DNA from 4 places in the Klebsiella sp. R445 genome. Region 3 is predicted to be linked to each of the others. Evidence: predicted binding sites of a transcription regulator. Region 3 holds the regulator's gene; each other region holds the start of a gene.
The links. The regulator PurR, encoded in region 3, represses purine synthesis genes. The targets are predictions, from matches to a motif close to CANGCAAACGTTTGCNTG.
Positions count from the first base shown of each region.

Region 1: a site for PurR is predicted at 1,624-1,641, ahead of carA (glutamine-hydrolyzing carbamoyl-phosphate synthase small subunit). Genes of this name have one in related genera too.
Region 2: a site for PurR is predicted at 2,493-2,510, ahead of tusA (sulfurtransferase TusA). Genes of this name have one in related genera too.
Region 4: a site for PurR is predicted at 2,167-2,184, ahead of ACMYSN_RS15350 (nucleobase:cation symporter-2 family protein). Genes of this name have one in related genera too.

Region 1 is NZ_CP180446.1:2,408,411-2,412,668, reverse strand. Features, by position in the region: gene ACMYSN_RS11210 (LacI family DNA-binding transcriptional regulator) at 1-277, shown strand, start outside; gene dapB (4-hydroxy-tetrahydrodipicolinate reductase) at 453-1,274, shown strand; gene carA (glutamine-hydrolyzing carbamoyl-phosphate synthase small subunit) at 1,733-2,881, shown strand; gene carB (carbamoyl-phosphate synthase large subunit) at 2,898-4,258, shown strand, end outside.
Region 2 is NZ_CP180446.1:3,513,114-3,517,371, forward strand. Features, by position in the region: gene ACMYSN_RS16385 (MFS transporter) at 1-1,105, shown strand, start outside; gene ACMYSN_RS16390 (DcrB family lipoprotein) at 1,106-1,663, opposite strand; gene ACMYSN_RS16395 (7-cyano-7-deazaguanine/7-aminomethyl-7-deazaguanine transporter) at 1,737-2,402, opposite strand; gene tusA (sulfurtransferase TusA) at 2,569-2,814, shown strand; gene zntA (Zn(II)/Cd(II)/Pb(II) translocating P-type ATPase ZntA) at 2,845-4,258, opposite strand, start outside.
Region 3 is NZ_CP180446.1:209,143-213,400, forward strand. Features, by position in the region: gene cfa (cyclopropane fatty acyl phospholipid synthase) at 1-55, opposite strand, end outside; gene punC (purine nucleoside transporter PunC) at 351-1,535, opposite strand; gene punR (LysR family transcriptional regulator) at 1,647-2,558, shown strand; gene purR (HTH-type transcriptional repressor PurR) at 2,577-3,602, opposite strand; gene cydH (cytochrome bd-I oxidase subunit CydH) at 3,898-3,987, shown strand; gene ACMYSN_RS00980 (MFS transporter) at 4,150-4,258, shown strand, end outside.
Region 4 is NZ_CP180446.1:3,285,473-3,289,730, forward strand. Features, by position in the region: gene ACMYSN_RS15345 (AsmA family protein) at 1-566, opposite strand, end outside; gene ACMYSN_RS15350 (nucleobase:cation symporter-2 family protein) at 724-2,115, opposite strand; gene gltS (sodium/glutamate symporter) at 2,402-3,604, shown strand; gene glpK (glycerol kinase GlpK) at 3,748-4,258, opposite strand, start outside.

The DNA of each region.
Region 1 (4,258 bases), 2.2 Mb from region 3:
TGGTGTGATGCAGGCGCTACGCAAAACCGGGCGTGAACCGGGTCGGGATTTTGCGCTGGTGGGGTTTGATGATATTACCGAGGCGGCCCTGGTTCAGCCTGCCCTGACAACCGTTTCGGTGGCAGCAAAAGAGATTGGTCGGAAAGCCGGTGAGCTATTGTATAGCCGTATTCAGGGCAATAACGAGCCGCCAAAACGGATTATTCTGCCCCCCGCGCTGGTGATCCGTGAATCGTGCGGATTTATGCGCAAAGAGTCAGAGATCTCAGGCTGTTAGCGGTGCTTTAACGCTACGATATCTCTCCTTCTAATGATGAAAAACATATAGTTTTTACTGATATCGATCGCGGTTTGTCATAAATTTCTAATTATCGGTGTTTTTGAGTAGCGGCCCATCGTTGGGCTGGTTACTCTGAAAACTATTTACGTAAAGTTAACAAAAGAGAATAGCTATGCATGATGCACAAATCCGCGTGGCCATCGCGGGCGCGGGCGGCCGGATGGGACGCCAGTTGATTCAAGCGGTACAGCAGATGGACGGCGTGGCGCTGGGCGCGGCGCTGGAGCGCGAAGGTTCCTCCCTGCTCGGCAGCGATGCTGGCGAACTGGCAGGCGCAGGCCACATGGGCGTCACGGTGCAAAGCAGCCTGACGGCAGTCAACGATGATTTTGACGTGCTGATCGATTTTACCCGCCCGGAAGGCACCTTAAACCACCTGGCATTTTGCCGCGAGCACGCGAAAGGGATGGTGATTGGTACAACGGGTTTTGATGATGCGGGCAAACAAGCTATTCGCGATGCCGCGCAGGATATTGCCATTGTTTTCGCAGCTAATTTCAGCGTCGGCGTTAACGTCATGCTGAAGCTGTTGGAAAAAGCGGCGAAGGTCATGGGTGACTATACTGATATCGAAATTATCGAAGCTCACCACCGCCACAAGGTCGATGCACCGTCAGGCACTGCGCTGGCGATGGGCGAGGCGATTGCCGGTGCCCTGAACAAAGATCTGAAGGATTGTGCGGTCTACAGCCGTGAAGGCTATACCGGCGAGCGCGTAGCGGGCACCATCGGGTTTGCCACCGTGCGCGCGGGTGACATCGTCGGGGAACATACGGCGATGTTCGCCGATATCGGCGAGCGCATTGAAATCAGCCATAAAGCCTCCAGCCGGATGACCTTTGCCAATGGCGCCGTTCGTTCCGCACTGTGGCTGAAAGACAAGAAAACCGGGCTTTTTGATATGCGTGACGTCCTGGAATTAAACAGTTTATAAGATTTATTACCCATCGTGATGTGGTTGTTGCATTCAATATGTGATTGATTGCAAAGGGCAATATTTTATTGCCCTTTTTATTTTTAATTATTTCATTAGTGTTTTTATCTCAAGCTTTTATAATTCTGCTTTATCTCTCCTATTTCTGTTGTGTTATTGTAAATTTTGACCATCTGGTCTACTTTTTCATGCTCAGGCCCGCATTTTTTCAATCTTCCTGGTCCGCAAGCGTTTTCTTAGCATAGTTAGTTGATCTTTTTGCCTGCTAAAGCGGTGTGAAGTGCCCAGTGACGTAAAAATAGATTAAAAATATCGGCTTTAAGTTGACTTTTTCCCGACATCTATCCAGAATGCCGCCGTTTGCCAGAAATCCATAGGTAAGCAAATTTGCATTGATTCGTGCTATCGCTATGCATTAATATGCAAATAAAGTGAGTGAATATTCTCTGGAGGGTGTTTTGATTAAGTCAGCGCTATTGGTTCTGGAAGACGGAACCCAGTTTCACGGTCGGGCCATCGGGGCAACGGGCACGGCGGTTGGGGAAGTCGTTTTCAATACTTCAATGACCGGTTATCAAGAAATCCTCACTGATCCCTCCTATTCCCGCCAAATTGTCACTCTTACTTATCCTCATATCGGTAATGTCGGCACCAACGCCGCCGATGAAGAATCTTCCCAGGTACATGCACAAGGTCTGATTATTCGCGACCTGCCGCTGATTGCCAGCAACTTCCGCAATACCGAAGACCTCTCTTCTTACCTGAAGCGCCATAACATCGTGGCGATTGCCGATATCGATACCCGTAAGCTGACCCGTTTGCTGCGCGAAAAGGGCGCACAGAACGGCTGCATCATCGTAGGGGATAACCTGGATGCACAGCTGGCGCTGGAAAAAGCCAAAGCGTTCCCGGGCCTGAACGGCATGGACCTGGCAAAAGAAGTCACCACTTCAGAAACCTACAGCTGGACGCAAGGAAGCTGGACGCTGGCGGGCGACCTGCCGGAAGCGAAAGCGGAAAGCGAACTGCCGTTCCACGTTGTGGCCTACGATTTCGGTGCCAAACGCAACATTCTGCGCATGCTGGTAGACCGCGGCTGCCGTCTGACCGTCGTGCCGGCACAAACCTCTGCGGAAGAGGTGCTGAAGATGAATCCGGACGGGATCTTCCTGTCCAACGGTCCTGGTGACCCGGCGCCGTGCGATTACGCCATCGACGCGATTGAGAAATTCCTCGAAACCGATGTTCCGGTATTCGGCATCTGCCTCGGCCATCAGCTGCTGGCACTGGCGAGCGGAGCGAAGACCGTGAAGATGAAGTTCGGCCACCACGGCGGCAACCACCCGGTCAAAGATATCGATAACGACGTGGTGATGATTACCGCGCAGAACCACGGTTTTGCGGTCGACGAAGCGTCCATGCCGGCTAACCTGCGTGTGACCCACAAGTCACTGTTCGACGGCACACTGCAGGGCATCCACCGTACTGACAAACCGGCTTTCAGCTTCCAGGGACACCCGGAAGCGAGCCCTGGCCCGCATGATGCCGCGCCGTTGTTCGACCATTTTATCGAGTTAATTGAGCAGTACCGCCAGTCCGCGAAATAATCAGGAGAAAAAAGCCATGCCAAAACGTACAGACATAAAAAGCATCCTGATTCTTGGCGCTGGCCCGATCGTTATCGGCCAGGCTTGTGAATTTGACTACTCTGGCGCTCAGGCTTGTAAAGCCCTGCGTGAAGAGGGTTACCGCGTCATCCTGGTGAACTCTAACCCGGCCACCATCATGACCGACCCGGAAATGGCCGATGCCACCTACATTGAGCCGATTCACTGGGAAGTGGTACGCAAAATCATCGAAAAAGAGCGTCCGGACGCGGTTCTGCCGACCATGGGCGGCCAGACGGCGCTGAACTGCGCGCTGGAGCTGGAACGTCAGGGCGTGCTGGAAGAGTTCGGCGTGACCATGATCGGCGCCACCGCCGATGCGATTGATAAAGCAGAAGACCGTCGTCGCTTTGATGTGGCGATGAAGAAAATCGGCCTTGATACCGCGCGTTCCGGTATTGCACACACGATGGAAGAAGCGCTGGCCGTTGCTGCCGATGTGGGCTACCCGTGCATCATTCGTCCGAGCTTCACCATGGGCGGCACCGGTGGCGGTATTGCCTACAACCGCGAAGAGTTCGAAGAAATTTGTACCCGCGGTCTGGATCTCTCTCCGACCAACGAGCTGCTGATTGATGAATCGCTGATCGGCTGGAAAGAGTACGAAATGGAAGTGGTGCGCGATAAGAACGACAACTGCATCATCGTCTGTTCCATCGAAAACTTCGACGCCATGGGCATTCACACCGGTGACTCCATCACCGTGGCACCGGCGCAAACCCTGACCGACAAAGAGTATCAGGTGATGCGTAACGCCTCGATGGCGGTACTGCGTGAAATCGGCGTGGAAACCGGCGGTTCTAACGTTCAGTTCTCGGTGAACCCGAAAGACGGTCGACTGATTGTTATCGAAATGAACCCGCGCGTATCACGTTCCTCCGCACTGGCATCGAAAGCCACCGGCTTCCCGATTGCCAAAGTGGCGGCGAAACTGGCGGTCGGTTACACCCTGGATGAGCTGATGAACGACATCACCGGCGGTCGTACCCCGGCATCGTTCGAACCGTCCATTGACTACGTCGTCACCAAAATTCCACGCTTCAACTTTGAAAAATTTGTTGGCGCGAACGACCGTCTGACCACGCAGATGAAATCCGTGGGTGAAGTGATGGCGATTGGCCGCACCCAGCAGGAATCTCTGCAGAAAGCGCTGCGCGGCCTCGAAGTGGGCGCCACCGGTTTCGACCCGAAAGTGAGCCTCGACGATCCGGAAGCGCTGACCAAAATCCGCCGCGAGCTGAAAGACGCTGGCGCCGAGCGTATCTGGTACATCGCCGATGCATTCCGTGCCGGGCTGTCCGTGGACGGCGTCTTCAA
Region 2 (4,258 bases), 2.0 Mb from region 3:
ACTGCCCGGCTATGTGCACGATGTTATGGGGTTCAGCGCCTTCTGGGCGGGGCTGGTGATCAGTTTGCAATACTTTGCCACGCTGCTCAGTCGCCCGCATGCCGGGCGCTACGCTGACCTGCTGGGGCCAAAAAAGATTGTGGTCTTTGGGCTGTGCGGCTGCTTCCTCAGCGGCCTGAGCTATCTGCTGGCGGCGGTCGGCGGCGACTGGCCGCTGATCAGCCTGACGCTGCTGTGCCTGGGACGCGTGATTCTCGGCATTGGGCAAAGCTTTGCCGGTACCGGCTCGACCCTGTGGGGCGTGGGCGTCGTCGGCTCGTTGCACATCGGGCGGGTGATTTCGTGGAACGGGATCGTGACCTACGGGGCGATGGCGATTGGTGCACCGCTTGGCGTGCTCTGTTATTCCCTCGTGGGGCTGAAAGGGCTGGCGTTGACGATTATGGCCGTGGCGCTGGTGGCGATTCTCTGCGCGCTGCCCAAGGCGGCGGTCAAGGCGACCAGGGGCAAGGTTATGTCGTTTCGCGCGGTGCTTGGCCGGGTCTGGCCGTATGGCATGGCATTGGCGTTGGCGTCCGCCGGATTTGGGGCGATCGCGACCTTTATCACGCTGTTTTACGATGCCAAAGGCTGGGATGGCGCGGCGTTCGCGCTGACGTTGTTTAGCTGTGCGTTTGTCGGCACTCGTTTGCTGTTCCCCAACGGTATTCAGCGTCTGGGCGGGCTGAACGTAGCGATGCTGTGCTTCAGCGTGGAGATCGTCGGGCTGTTGCTGGTCGGGCTGGCAGAAACGTCGTTGATGGCGAAAATCGGTACCTTCCTGGCCGGCGCCGGTTTTTCGCTGGTCTTCCCGGCGCTGGGCGTGGTGGCGGTGAAGGCGGTACCGCAGCAGAATCAGGGCTCGGCGCTGGCGACCTACACGGTATTTATGGATCTTTCGCTAGGGGTGACCGGGCCGCTGGCGGGCTTGCTGATGGCGTGGGTCGGAATATCGGCGATTTATCTGGTGGCTGCAGGGCTGGTGGCGGTGGCGCTGGTGTTAGGCTGGCAGTTAAAAAAACGGCCCCCGGTGGTAGAACCGGAGGCCGCGACGCCGGGCCAGTAGTTACTGGATGGCGAGGGTATTGATGATGCTTTCTGCTTCAGTCTGCGCCTGCTGCTGGTTGTCTGCTGGCAGGGTGATCTGCAGGGTCAGCAGCTTGTCGTCAATCTTGCCAAGCAGTACCGAAGACCACGCGGTCTGACCTTTGGCGGAGATGATGCTGTCCAGCTGTTGCAGGGTGTGGCCTTTGACCTCAACCGATTTATTGGTGACCACCTGCAGCTGCGGATCGCGGCTGCGCTGCTGCTCTTCCAGACGCTGGGCCAGCACGCTTAACTCTTCGTTGGTGCTGTCGCCAACAATCACAATCACCGCTTTTTGCCCGGTGACGTCAGAGTAGACGTGCATGTTGTTGGACTGAGTGCCCAGCTTGCCGCTCTGATCGGTCATTCCCGCCGGCAGGGAGAAACTCAGCTTGCCATCCAGCAGGCTAACGGTTTGTCCACTGGCGTTGCTCTGTGCAGCAGCCCCTTCGGTTGGCGTTTTTGAATCGCTGTTATCACAGGCCGCAAGACCTACAACCAGCAGGCCAATACCGACATATTTAACCAAATTGCGCATTGACATCTTCCTTTCGATAAACGGCCATTAACGGCTCATCCGAGTATCTTATCACATCAACCTGTGAGTACTCTTAACCTGGCTGCAATGCCGATAAATCAGATTTATCTGCCAGTCTTTTCATCAGCATATTCAATAGCATGCCATACATCGGCAGGAAGAAGACAATGCTGATCAGCACTTTGAAGCTGTAGTCGACAATCGCAATTTCTCCCCAGTTGGCCGCCATAAACGGGTCCGGGCTGCGCCAGAAGGCGATAAAGAAAAAGGCCAGCGTATCGCTGACGTTGCCGAACAGGGTCGAGGCGGTCGGTGCCAGCCACCAGCGGCGGTTTTGACGCAGACGGTTAAAGACGTGGACATCAAGGATCTGACCCAGCGCGTAGGCCATAAAGCTGGCGGCCGCGATACGGGCGACGAACAGGTTAAAGTGGGTCAGCGCGGCGAAACCCTGCCACTCGCCCATATAGAACAGGGAGGAGACGCCGTAGGAGATCAGCAACGCCGGGATCATCACTGCCAGGATAATGCGTCGCGCCAGCGGAGCGCCGAAAATCCGCACCGTCAGATCGGTGGCAAGGAAAATAAACGGAAAGCTGAACGCGCCCCAGGTGGTATGAAAACCGAAGATGGAGATCGGGAGCTGCACCAGATAGTTACTGGAAGTGATCACCAGCAAATGGAAAAGCGAAAGCCAGACCAGCGCTTTTGTACGCTGTACGGTAGTAAAGGGACTCATATTGTGACCTTTTTAGTGGTTGGGGTGAGGGAACCCAATAAAAACGGCTGCATGATACTGCGTTGCGTGTGTAATGCAACGGTTGTTTTTCGCGCAAACGTTAACCTGACTTGCGCGGCGCAAAAGTGGGGGTAAACTAGGGCCGTTTTGTTGATGTGAGATGAAAATGACCGAACTTTTCTCCAGTCCTGACCACACGCTGGATGCTCAGGGCCTGCGCTGCCCGGAACCGGTAATGATGGTACGCAAGGCGGTACGTACGATGCCGGTGGGCGAGACGCTGCTGATTATCGCCGACGATCCGGCGACCACCCGCGATATTCCTGGGTTTTGCCGTTTTATGGAACACGAGCTGTTGGCGCAGGAAACCGAGGCGCTGCCGTACCGTTACCTGATCCGCAAAAGCCACTGATCTGCTTCAGGCTGCCCCGGGGCTTTCCGCTTACTTCTGACGTAACAGTCGCAGGGCGTTCGCGGTGACCAGCACCGTCGCGCCGGTATCTGCCAGCACCGCCAACCACAGCCCGGTTAATCCGAGCAGGGTGGTGATGAGGAAAATCCCCTTCAGCCCAAGCGCGATGGCAATATTCTGTCGGATATTGGCGTGGGTGGCGCGGGCCAGGGCAATCATCTGCGCCAGACCGGTTAACCGGTTATGGGTCAAGGCGGCGTCGGCGGTCTCCAGCGCCACGTCGGTCCCGCTGCCCATGGCGATGCCGATGGTCGCGGCCTTCATTGCCGGGGCGTCGTTAATCCCGTCGCCAACCATCGCCAGCGGTTCCTCGGCATTGAGCGCCGTCACCGCCGTGACCTTATCGGCTGGCAGCAGTCCGGCGCGGAACGCCAGCCCCAGCTCTCCGGCAATCGCCGCCGCCGCGCGTGGGTTATCCCCGGTGAGGATCACCCCTTTGACGCCCAGACGATGCAGATCGTCGACCGCCTGACGGGCGTCATCCCGTAACGTGTCCTGCAATGCCAGAATCCCCAGCAGCGCCTGCTCGCGCTGTACCAGCACCACCGTCTGCCCGGCATTCTCCAGTTGCTGAATCTGCGCCTCATGCTGCGGCGCGCTGCCGTTACCCGCCGCGCAAATCAAGATTTGCTGGCCGTCGACGTCGGCTTCAATCCCGGAACCTGCCAGCGCACGCTGGTTGCGGGCCGAGGGGATCGCCAGCTGGCGCTGCTGTGCTTCCCGCACAATAGCCTGCGCCAGAGGATGGCTGGAGCCTTGCTCTACCGCTGCCGCCAGCGCCAGCAGACTGTTTTCATCCTCTTCGCTCAGCGCGATTATGGTGGTGACGCGCGGCTGGCCAACGGTCAGCGTCCCGGTCTTGTCAAAGGCGACCTGGCGTACCCGCCCCAGCTGTTCCAGTGCCGCACCGCCCTTAATTAACGCCCCGCGGCGGGCCGCTACCGCCAGTCCGGAGGTAATCGCCGCCGGGGTGGAAATTACCAGCGCGCAGGGGCAGCCGATCAGCAGCAGCGTCAGGCCTTTGTAGATCCACGGCAGCCAGGCGGCGCTAAAGAACAGCGGCGGGACAATCGCCACCAGCAGGGCGACGACCATAATGGCTGGCGTATAGACCCGGCTGAAGCGATCGATAAACCGCTCAATCGGCGCCCGACGCTCTTCGGCCTCTTCAATCAGCTTCAGAATACGGTCAATGGCGCTGTCGCCCGGCTCGGATATCACCGTCAACTGCACTAATCGATCGACGCTGGTGGCGCCTGCCGCCACGCGCTCGCCAGAGCGACGCTCGACCGGTACGGATTCGCCGGTTAAGGCGCTTTCATCGAAGCTGGCAAACGGTGTCAGCAGTTGACCATCGGCGGGTAAACGGCCGCCGGCGGCCACT
Region 3 (4,258 bases):
TTCGGTACCAGTCGTCGTTTGGTACGCTTACTTCTTCTATACACGATGAACTCATAGCTTCTCCATCACGCCCAAGTGATCAGAACCTTAAAACAGCGTAGACGCTTTTTTGGCTTTGTGAGAAATCTCACGGAATATCCGTGAAGCTGCTATCCGACGTAGAACAGAGGAAGGGCGATAACCCTTGCCGAAAGGCCATCCATGGTGAAACGGGACGCATCCTGCCCCCGTTAAATACAATAAAAGGTCTATTTATGTGATGCCGGATCCAGTATAGGCTGCTGAAATCCGGCTTTCAATAAAAACCTCTTAGCATGCTAATTACTGGGCCTTAGCATGCTTATAACAGATCAGGCGTGCGATGACCCGACCGTCAGGCAGGCGCTCTGGCGCTGCATAACGTAGCCAATCCCGGCCAGCACAATAGAAACCAGCATCACGCTGGTGGTGGTCAGCAGCGGCGTGGCGATCAGCGCGGATACCAGCAGGCTGGTCAGGAAGCACAGCCCGAGCTGCAGGGTGTTCTGCAACGCCGCGGCGCGCCCGGTAGCCTGTGGGAATGGCTTCAGCGCCTGGGCGACAACAATCGGGTAAATCCCACCGTTCACAATCGCCATCACGCAGAACGGGATCATCACGCCGACGATTGAGGCATTTTCAAGACGCCCGACCATCCAGGTAGCGGCAACGCTGACGGCAAAAACCACCAGCAGCCACGGCAGCAGCTGTTGACCCTGCCATTTCTGCAGCGCCGCACGGCAGCCATAACCGCCAATCAGGAAGGCGATGGTTTGCGGCACGTAGCTCAGCCCGATAGCCGTCGGACCATAACCCATATCATGCAGAATAAACGGCGAGCCGGTCAGCCAGGCGAAGAAGCTGGCAGAGCAGGCGGCGTAGATCAGCACGTTACCGCTGTATTCACGAGAACGCAGCAGCGTCAGGAAGGTCAGTTTCTTCTGCGCATCGCCGGCTGGTTTGTGCACTGGCTTCAGGCGCAGGGCCGGGACCATCAGCAGCAGGGCGATGGCGAAAAGGGTAGCAAAAATCGCCTGCCATTCCAGATGGTTGAGCAGCCAGCTGCCGAGCAGCGGCGCCAGCGCCGGGGATAAACCGACCAGCGGCATGATGGTGGCAAAAATACGGTTTGTTTTCTGCGCCGGATAATAGTCCGTGACCATCGCCTGCCAGGTGACCGCGGCTGCACAGACGCCGATGGCCTGAATAAAGCGCAGGACCAGCATCAGCGTCGCGTCGCGGACCCACAGCATTCCCAGACAGCTGACGGCGAAGATCGCCAGGCCGCTCAGCAGAATCGGTTTACGCCCGTAACGGTCAGAGAGCGGGCCCCAGAACAGCTGTCCGATGGCGAAACCGGCAAGGAACAGGCTCAGGCTGGCGCTGACCGAAGCCGCGGAGGTGTTGAGGTCGTGTTGGATCGCCGCGAAGGCCGGTAGATACATGTCGGTGGCCAGGAAACCCAGCACGCTAAGTCCCGCCAGCCAAACTAAAAATCCTTTCCCAGGTTGTTGCATAACATTCTCTTCTGCTGATGCCGGAATAATGCCGCAGAGTGTAGGGAGTGCATTCTGGCTTGTGAAACGCTAATATTTGCTACATGCATTCAAAAATTTTGTAGGCAGAATATGTGGTCTGAATACTCACTGGAAGTTGTTGATGCTGTCGCCCGCAACGGCAGCTTTAGCGCGGCGGCACAGGAGCTCCATCGCGTCCCTTCCGCTGTCAGCTACACCGTTCGTCAGCTGGAAGAGTGGCTGGCAGTTCCGCTGTTTGAACGTCGTCATCGGGATGTTGAATTAACCCCGGCCGGGGTCTGGTTTTTACAGGAAGGACGCTCTGTTATCAAAAAAATGCAGATCACCCGCCAGCAGTGCCAGCAGATAGCCAATGGCTGGCGCGGTCAGTTGTCAATTGCCGTCGATGACATCGTCAAACCGGCACGAATGCGCCAGATGATTGTCGATTTTTATCGTCACTTTTCGGACGTTGAGCTGATTGTCTTTCAGGAAGTGTTCAACGGCGTCTGGGATGCGCTGGCGGATGGCCGCGTGGAGCTGGCGATTGGAGCGACGCGTTCGATTCCGGTCGGGGGGCGCTACGCCTTTCGCGATATGGGCATGCTGAACTGGCACTGCGTAGTGGCCAGCCATCATCCACTGGCGCAGATGACCAGTCCGCTGAGTGATGACGAGTTGCGCAACTGGCCCTCATTGGTCAGAGAGGATACTTCCCGGTCTTTACCAAAACGAACGACCTGGCTGCTGGATAACCAAAAGCGTGTGGTGGTGCCCGACTGGGAATCCTCTGCCACCTGTCTGTCTGCCGGGCTTTGCGTGGGGATGGTACCGACGCACTTTGCCCGTCCGTGGATCGACCGGGGAGAATGGGTCGCCCTTGAACTGGAAAACCCGTTTCCGGATGCGGCGTGCTGCCTGACCTGGCAACAGAGCGACGCATCGCCTGCGCTGCTGTGGATGCTGGATTATCTTGGCGATAGTGAAACGTTAAACCGGGAATGGTTGCGGGCGCCGGATTAGCCGGCGCCGGGAAGGGGACTAACGGCGGTAATCGACAAACGGGCCGTCAACGACGGAACGACGCTCCACCAGGCGCGGGTGAACCTCGATAGACTGGGACTCTTCACGCTTGTTGACGATACGATCCATCAGCATATTAAACGCGGCTTCGCCGAGGGAGTCTTTCGGTTGATGAATCGTGGTCAGCGCCGGGCTGAAATAGCGGGCGTTGCGCACGTTGTCATAGCCGATCAGCGAAATGTCCTGCGGTACGCGCAGCCCCATTTCATCCGCCGCGCAAATAGCACCCATCGCCATGATGTCGCCGCCGCAGAAGACTGCCGTCGGGCGGTGGTGTTGGTTCAGGATATGCTGCATCGCGCGATAGCCGGACTCCGGTTCGAAGTCACCCTGTTCAATCCAGTTATCCGGTACGGAAATCTGCGCTTCTTCCATGGCTTTCATAAAGCCTGCCAGACGTCCGGCACCGGTGTTACGTTCCAGCGGGCCGGGGATCACGCCAATTTCGCGATGGCCGCGTTCCACCAGATAACGACCGGCCATATAGCCGCCTTCAAAGGCGTTATCGATGACAGAATCGGTAAAGTCGGCCTTGGCCTCGCCCCAGTCCATCACCACCATTGGAATATGGCGGTACTCTTCCAGCATGCTCAGCACCGATTCCGGATATTCGGAGCACATGACCAGCAGGCCGTCGACGCGCTTTTGCGCCATCATTGACAGGTAAGCCTGCTGCTTTTCGAGATCGTTCCATGCATTACCCAGAATCAGGGTATAGCCTTTTTGGAAGCAGCTTTTTTCAACGGCTTCGATAATTTCAGCAAAATAGGCCGCTTCGCTGCTGGTTGCCAGCAGACCAATAGATTTGGTGTGATTAACCTTCAGGCTGCGCGCGACAGCACTCGGTGAGTAGTGCAGTTCTTTAATGGCGGCCCAGACCGCATTGCGCGTCTCTTCCGCAACGAAACGGGTTTTGTTAATAACATGTGATACTGTTGTAGTGGAAACGTTTGCGCGCTTCGCTACATCTTTAATAGTTGCCATTACTTCTCACTCCAGACCTTGACCTGAACGTCTGATAATCGGTACGTAAACGTTTGCCTAAACACACCCTGAATACAATGTTCAACATTGCATCACGTCGGGAAAACGACACAGAACGACAGGAAGGGGTCAATGGCCGATACGCTTTCAAATTAGCGTGGGATTTTGTCCGATCTTGCGGCAAAGGGGAAGAGCAAAAATGTGTATCACCCTAAATCCTGGAAGATTTTTATGCGATATTGTGCAAAAATGAGCAAGCTCACTTTTCGTGTGGGAAAAACAGGGGGAAAAATTGATGGATACAGATTTAAAATTTTCGCTGACAACAACGATTATTGTTCTAGGTCTAATCGTTGCCGCCGGGCTGACCGCAGTTCTGCACTAATTTTCCCGGGGGAGAGGTCACTTTCCCCCCGTTCCCGCCATTATTATCATTTTCGCAAAAATCTTTTGCCATTTCGTTTACTTTTGTTTTTCTGTGATTGATGTCATGCTTTTGACTTCTGATGAGATACCGTCGCCGATGACGGTCTGCTGGAGTCATGCAATGAAAATCAACTTTCCCCTGCTCGCGCTGGCGATAGGCGCATTTGGTATTGGTACGACGGAGTTTTCCCCGATGGGATTACTGCCAGTCATTGCCAAAGGCGTCGACG
Region 4 (4,258 bases), 2.2 Mb from region 3:
AGGCTGCCCTGAATCAGCACGTTGCTGGCATCAACGCCGTTGAGGGTCAACGAACCGGCGCTCATCTGAATCTGCGCCTTTTTGCCCAGTACATTACCCGCTTCCGGTGCCCAGGGGCTGACGCCGCCGGTGACGCGCTGGGCGCTCAGCTCCCAGCCGGTTTCCGGGCTGTTAAACGCCATATTGCGCAACTGCAGGCGGTCGGCGGCAAAAGGTAAGGAGGCGGAAGAGGGGGAAAGGTTTAATGTCCCGTCGCTCAGCACAATCTCGTCGGCGTGCAGCGGGTCGCTGAACTGGCGGGTACTGAAGCCAATATCGACCGTTTTGGCGACCAGCGTCGGCGGCTTGCCGTCGCGCCCGAACGTCACATTTTGCAGCTGCAGATGCAGCGGCGAAGAGAAGTCGTGGTCCATCTCGTCGAAGGAGACCTGCCAGCCGGTGCCGTCACTCAGCCAGGCGCTGGCCTGACGCGCGCCCCAATGGGTCTGCAGCAGGAACCAGGCGGCGACGATCGCGACCAGCAGGGCGGTCAGCAGCCAGAGCAGTAACTTTCCAGGCAATTTCATGGTCTTACATCCTGAGCGAGGCACATAAGGCTGTTATGCCCGAATTATGCGCAATCCTCAAGACAGGAATTGTGTAATCAGATGATGTGAGGTTACCGCAGGCGTCATTCGCAGGTGGCCCCGGCCGCCGAATGCGACCGGGGAAGTTAAGGCAGGATCAGTTTTTCTCTGGCGGGAAGACCAGGTTCAGCACAATCGCCGTAATACCGCCGGCAGCAATCCCGGAGGAGAGCAGGTTCTTCAACCAGTCAGGGGCGAACTGCAAAATCAGTGGCTGCTGGGACACGCCGAGACCGACGGCCAGCGACAGGGCGATAATCAGGATCGCGCGACGGTTCAGCGGCTCGCGGGAGACGATACGCACGCCGGACGCGGCGATGGTACCGAACATCACCAGCGTGGCGCCGCCCAGTACCGGCTCAGGAATGTGCTGCACAAAGCCGCTGACTGCCGGGAACAGGCCGAGCACGATCAGCATCAGCGCCACCACAAAACCGACATAGCGGCTGGCTACGCCAGTCAGTTGGATCACACCGTTATTCTGGCCAAAACAGGAGTTCGGGAAGGTGTTGAAGACGGCAGAAACAAAGGAGTTCAGGCCGTTCGCCAGCACGCCGCCTTTCAGGCGTTTCATATACAGTGGGCCGGATACCGGCTGCTCGGAAACGTCGGAGGTCGCGGTGATATCGCCGATGGTTTCCAGCGAGGTAATCATAAACACCAGCATCAGCGGCAGCAGCAGGCTCCAGTCAATGCCGAGGCCGTAGTAGAGCGGCGTTGGAACCATGATCAGGCTGTCGTTGGCCGGAGCGGCATTGGCCGGCAGCATATCGAGCAGCCAGGCTGCCAGATAGCCCGCCGCCATGGCGATCACCAGCGACGCAATGCGCAGGTACGGATTGCGTTGACGGTTAAGAATAATAATCAGCGCCAGCACGATGCCCGCCAGCAGCAGGTTTTTCGGCGCGCCAAAAGTATGGTCCGCCATGGCAGCGTAGCCGCCGCCAATCGAGGTCAGGCCGACCTGAATCAGCGACAGGCCGATAATCATCACCACCACGCCGGAGACCAGCGGGGTGATCACCCGCCGCGCCAGGTGCAGCACGCGGGAAATGACCATTTCTGTGCAACTTGCCAGCATCAGGGTGCCGAACAGCGCCGCCATCATCGTTGGCACGTCGGCGCCGCCGGTTTTTAGCGCGGTGCCGCCCATAATCAGCGGGGCGACGAAGTTAAAACTGGTGCCCTGGATGGAGAGCAGGCCGGAGCCGACCGGGCCCCAGGCTTTAATCTGGATGATGGATGCCACGCCGGAAGCGAACAGCGACATGCTGATGATGTGCTGGGTATCCTGAGCCGGAAGGCCCAGCGCCTGGCAGATGAGTAACGCTGGTGTGATGACCGCAACAAACATTGCCAGCAGGTGCTGAAAGGCGGCAAACAGGGTTTGTGGTAAAGGCGGACGGTCTTCGAGACGGTAGATTAATTCGCTGGTTGTTTTCGACGCAACCGGTTGCGCAACTTCTGACTCGGCGGTATTAACGGACATCACAAGCATTCCCAAAGTATCAAAGCGGGAATTTTATCGGACTGTAGTACAAAAGCAAACGTTTGCCACTCTTTGGCGGGAAATTTTTATACAAAAAACCAGCCCGGAAATTTTATTAACATTTTGTATGCTTGATCGCATCAATATCAAAACAAACTATCTTTTTCTGTTATTTGCTACGTGCTTCTGCTTAAAATCTGGCTCCGATTTCTCAAGACGAGAATCTATCGACACCGGGAATACCGTCGCGTGTGAATGAATCATGCGCAAATAAGGAGCTCTTTTTATGTTTCACCTCGATACCTTATCGACGCTCGTTGCCGCAACCTTGGTGCTGCTTCTGGGCAGACAACTGGTCCAGAAAGTCCCCTTCCTGAAGAAATACACCATCCCTGAACCTGTTGCTGGCGGCCTGCTGGTGGCGCTGGCGCTGCTGGTGCTGAAAAAAAGCATGGGTTGGGAAATCGACTTTGATATGAGCCTGAAAGACCCGCTGATGCTGGCGTTCTTTGCGACGATCGGGCTTAACGCTAACCTGGCCAGCCTGCGGGCGGGCGGTAAAGTTCTGGGGACATTTCTGATAGTGGTGGTGGGTCTGCTGCTGCTGCAAAACGCCCTCGGCATTGGCATGGCGAAGCTGCTGGGTCTGGACCCGCTGATGGGTCTGCTGGCAGGTTCGATCACCCTCTCCGGCGGCCACGGTACCGGCGCGGCGTGGAGTAAGCTGTTTGTTGAACGTTACGGTTTTGCCAACGCCACCGAAGTGGCAATGGCCTGCGCTACCTTCGGTCTGGTGCTGGGCGGCCTGATTGGCGGCCCGGTGGCGCGTTATCTGGTTAAACACTCCTCTTCTCCGGACGGAACCCCGGACGATCAGCTGGCGCCTACCGCGTTTGAAAAGCCTGAGATGGGCCGAATGATCACCTCGCTGGTGCTGATCGAGAGTATTGCCTTAATCGCAATCTGTCTGACGCTCGGGAAGGTGGTTGCGCAACTGTTGATGGGAACCGTGCTGGAATTACCAACCTTTGTCTGCGTGCTGTTTATCGGCGTGATCCTCAGCAACGGTCTGGCGCTGGCGGGCTTCTATCGCGTGTTTGACCGGGCGGTATCGATCCTGGGTAACGTCAGCCTGTCGCTGTTCCTCGCTATGGCGCTGATGAGCCTGAAGCTGTGGGAGCTGGCTTCGCTGGCGCTGCCGATGCTTGCCATCCTGGCGGTGCAGGCGGTGGCGATGGCATTGTATTCAATTTTCGTCACCTACCGCATGATGGGCAAAAACTATGATGCCGCGGTGCTGGCTGCCGGTCACTGTGGCTTTGGTCTCGGCGCAACGCCGACGGCGATTGCCAATATGCAGGCGATTACCGACCGCTTTGGCCCGTCGCATATGGCGTTTCTGGTGGTGCCGATGGTGGGGGCGTTCTTTATCGATATTGTGAACGCGCTGGTGATTAAGTTGTATCTGCTGTTGCCGATCTTTGGCTAAATCCCCGTTGTCTTTCAGGCCACAGGTGCGTTGATTGCGTTTGCTTACCCCGGTCACATAGTTATCTATGTGACCGGGGATGCGCGCACTTGTCGCCGTTCTGTAGCCCGGTCAGCGTAGCGCCAACGGGGAACGGAGGGTACTTACTCTTCGTGCTCTTCCCACGCCAGGGCGCGTTTCACCGCTTTTTTCCAGCCGCTGTAGCGGAAGTTACGTTCGGTGGTTTCGATCCCCGGGCGGAACTCGCGTTCGATTACTGCTTTCTCCTGCAGCTCATCCAGATTTTGCCAGAAGCCGACGGCCAGGCCTGCCAGGTAAGCGGCGCCCAGTGCGGTGACTTCACGGACTTCCGGGCGCTCTACGCGGGTACCCAGGATGTCGGACTGGAACTGCATCAGGAAATTATTGGCTACCGCACCGCCGTCGACACGCAGCGCGTGCAGACGTATACCAGAGTCAGCCTGCATCGCTTCCAGCACATCACGTGTCTGATAGGCAATTGATTCCAGGGTGGCGCGGATAATGTGGTTGGCATTCACCCCGCGGGTCAGGCCGAAGATCGCGCCACGAGCATACGGGTCCCAGTACGGTGCGCCGAGGCCGGTAAACGCCGGGACGACATACACCCCGTTGGTATCCTTCACCTTGGTGGCG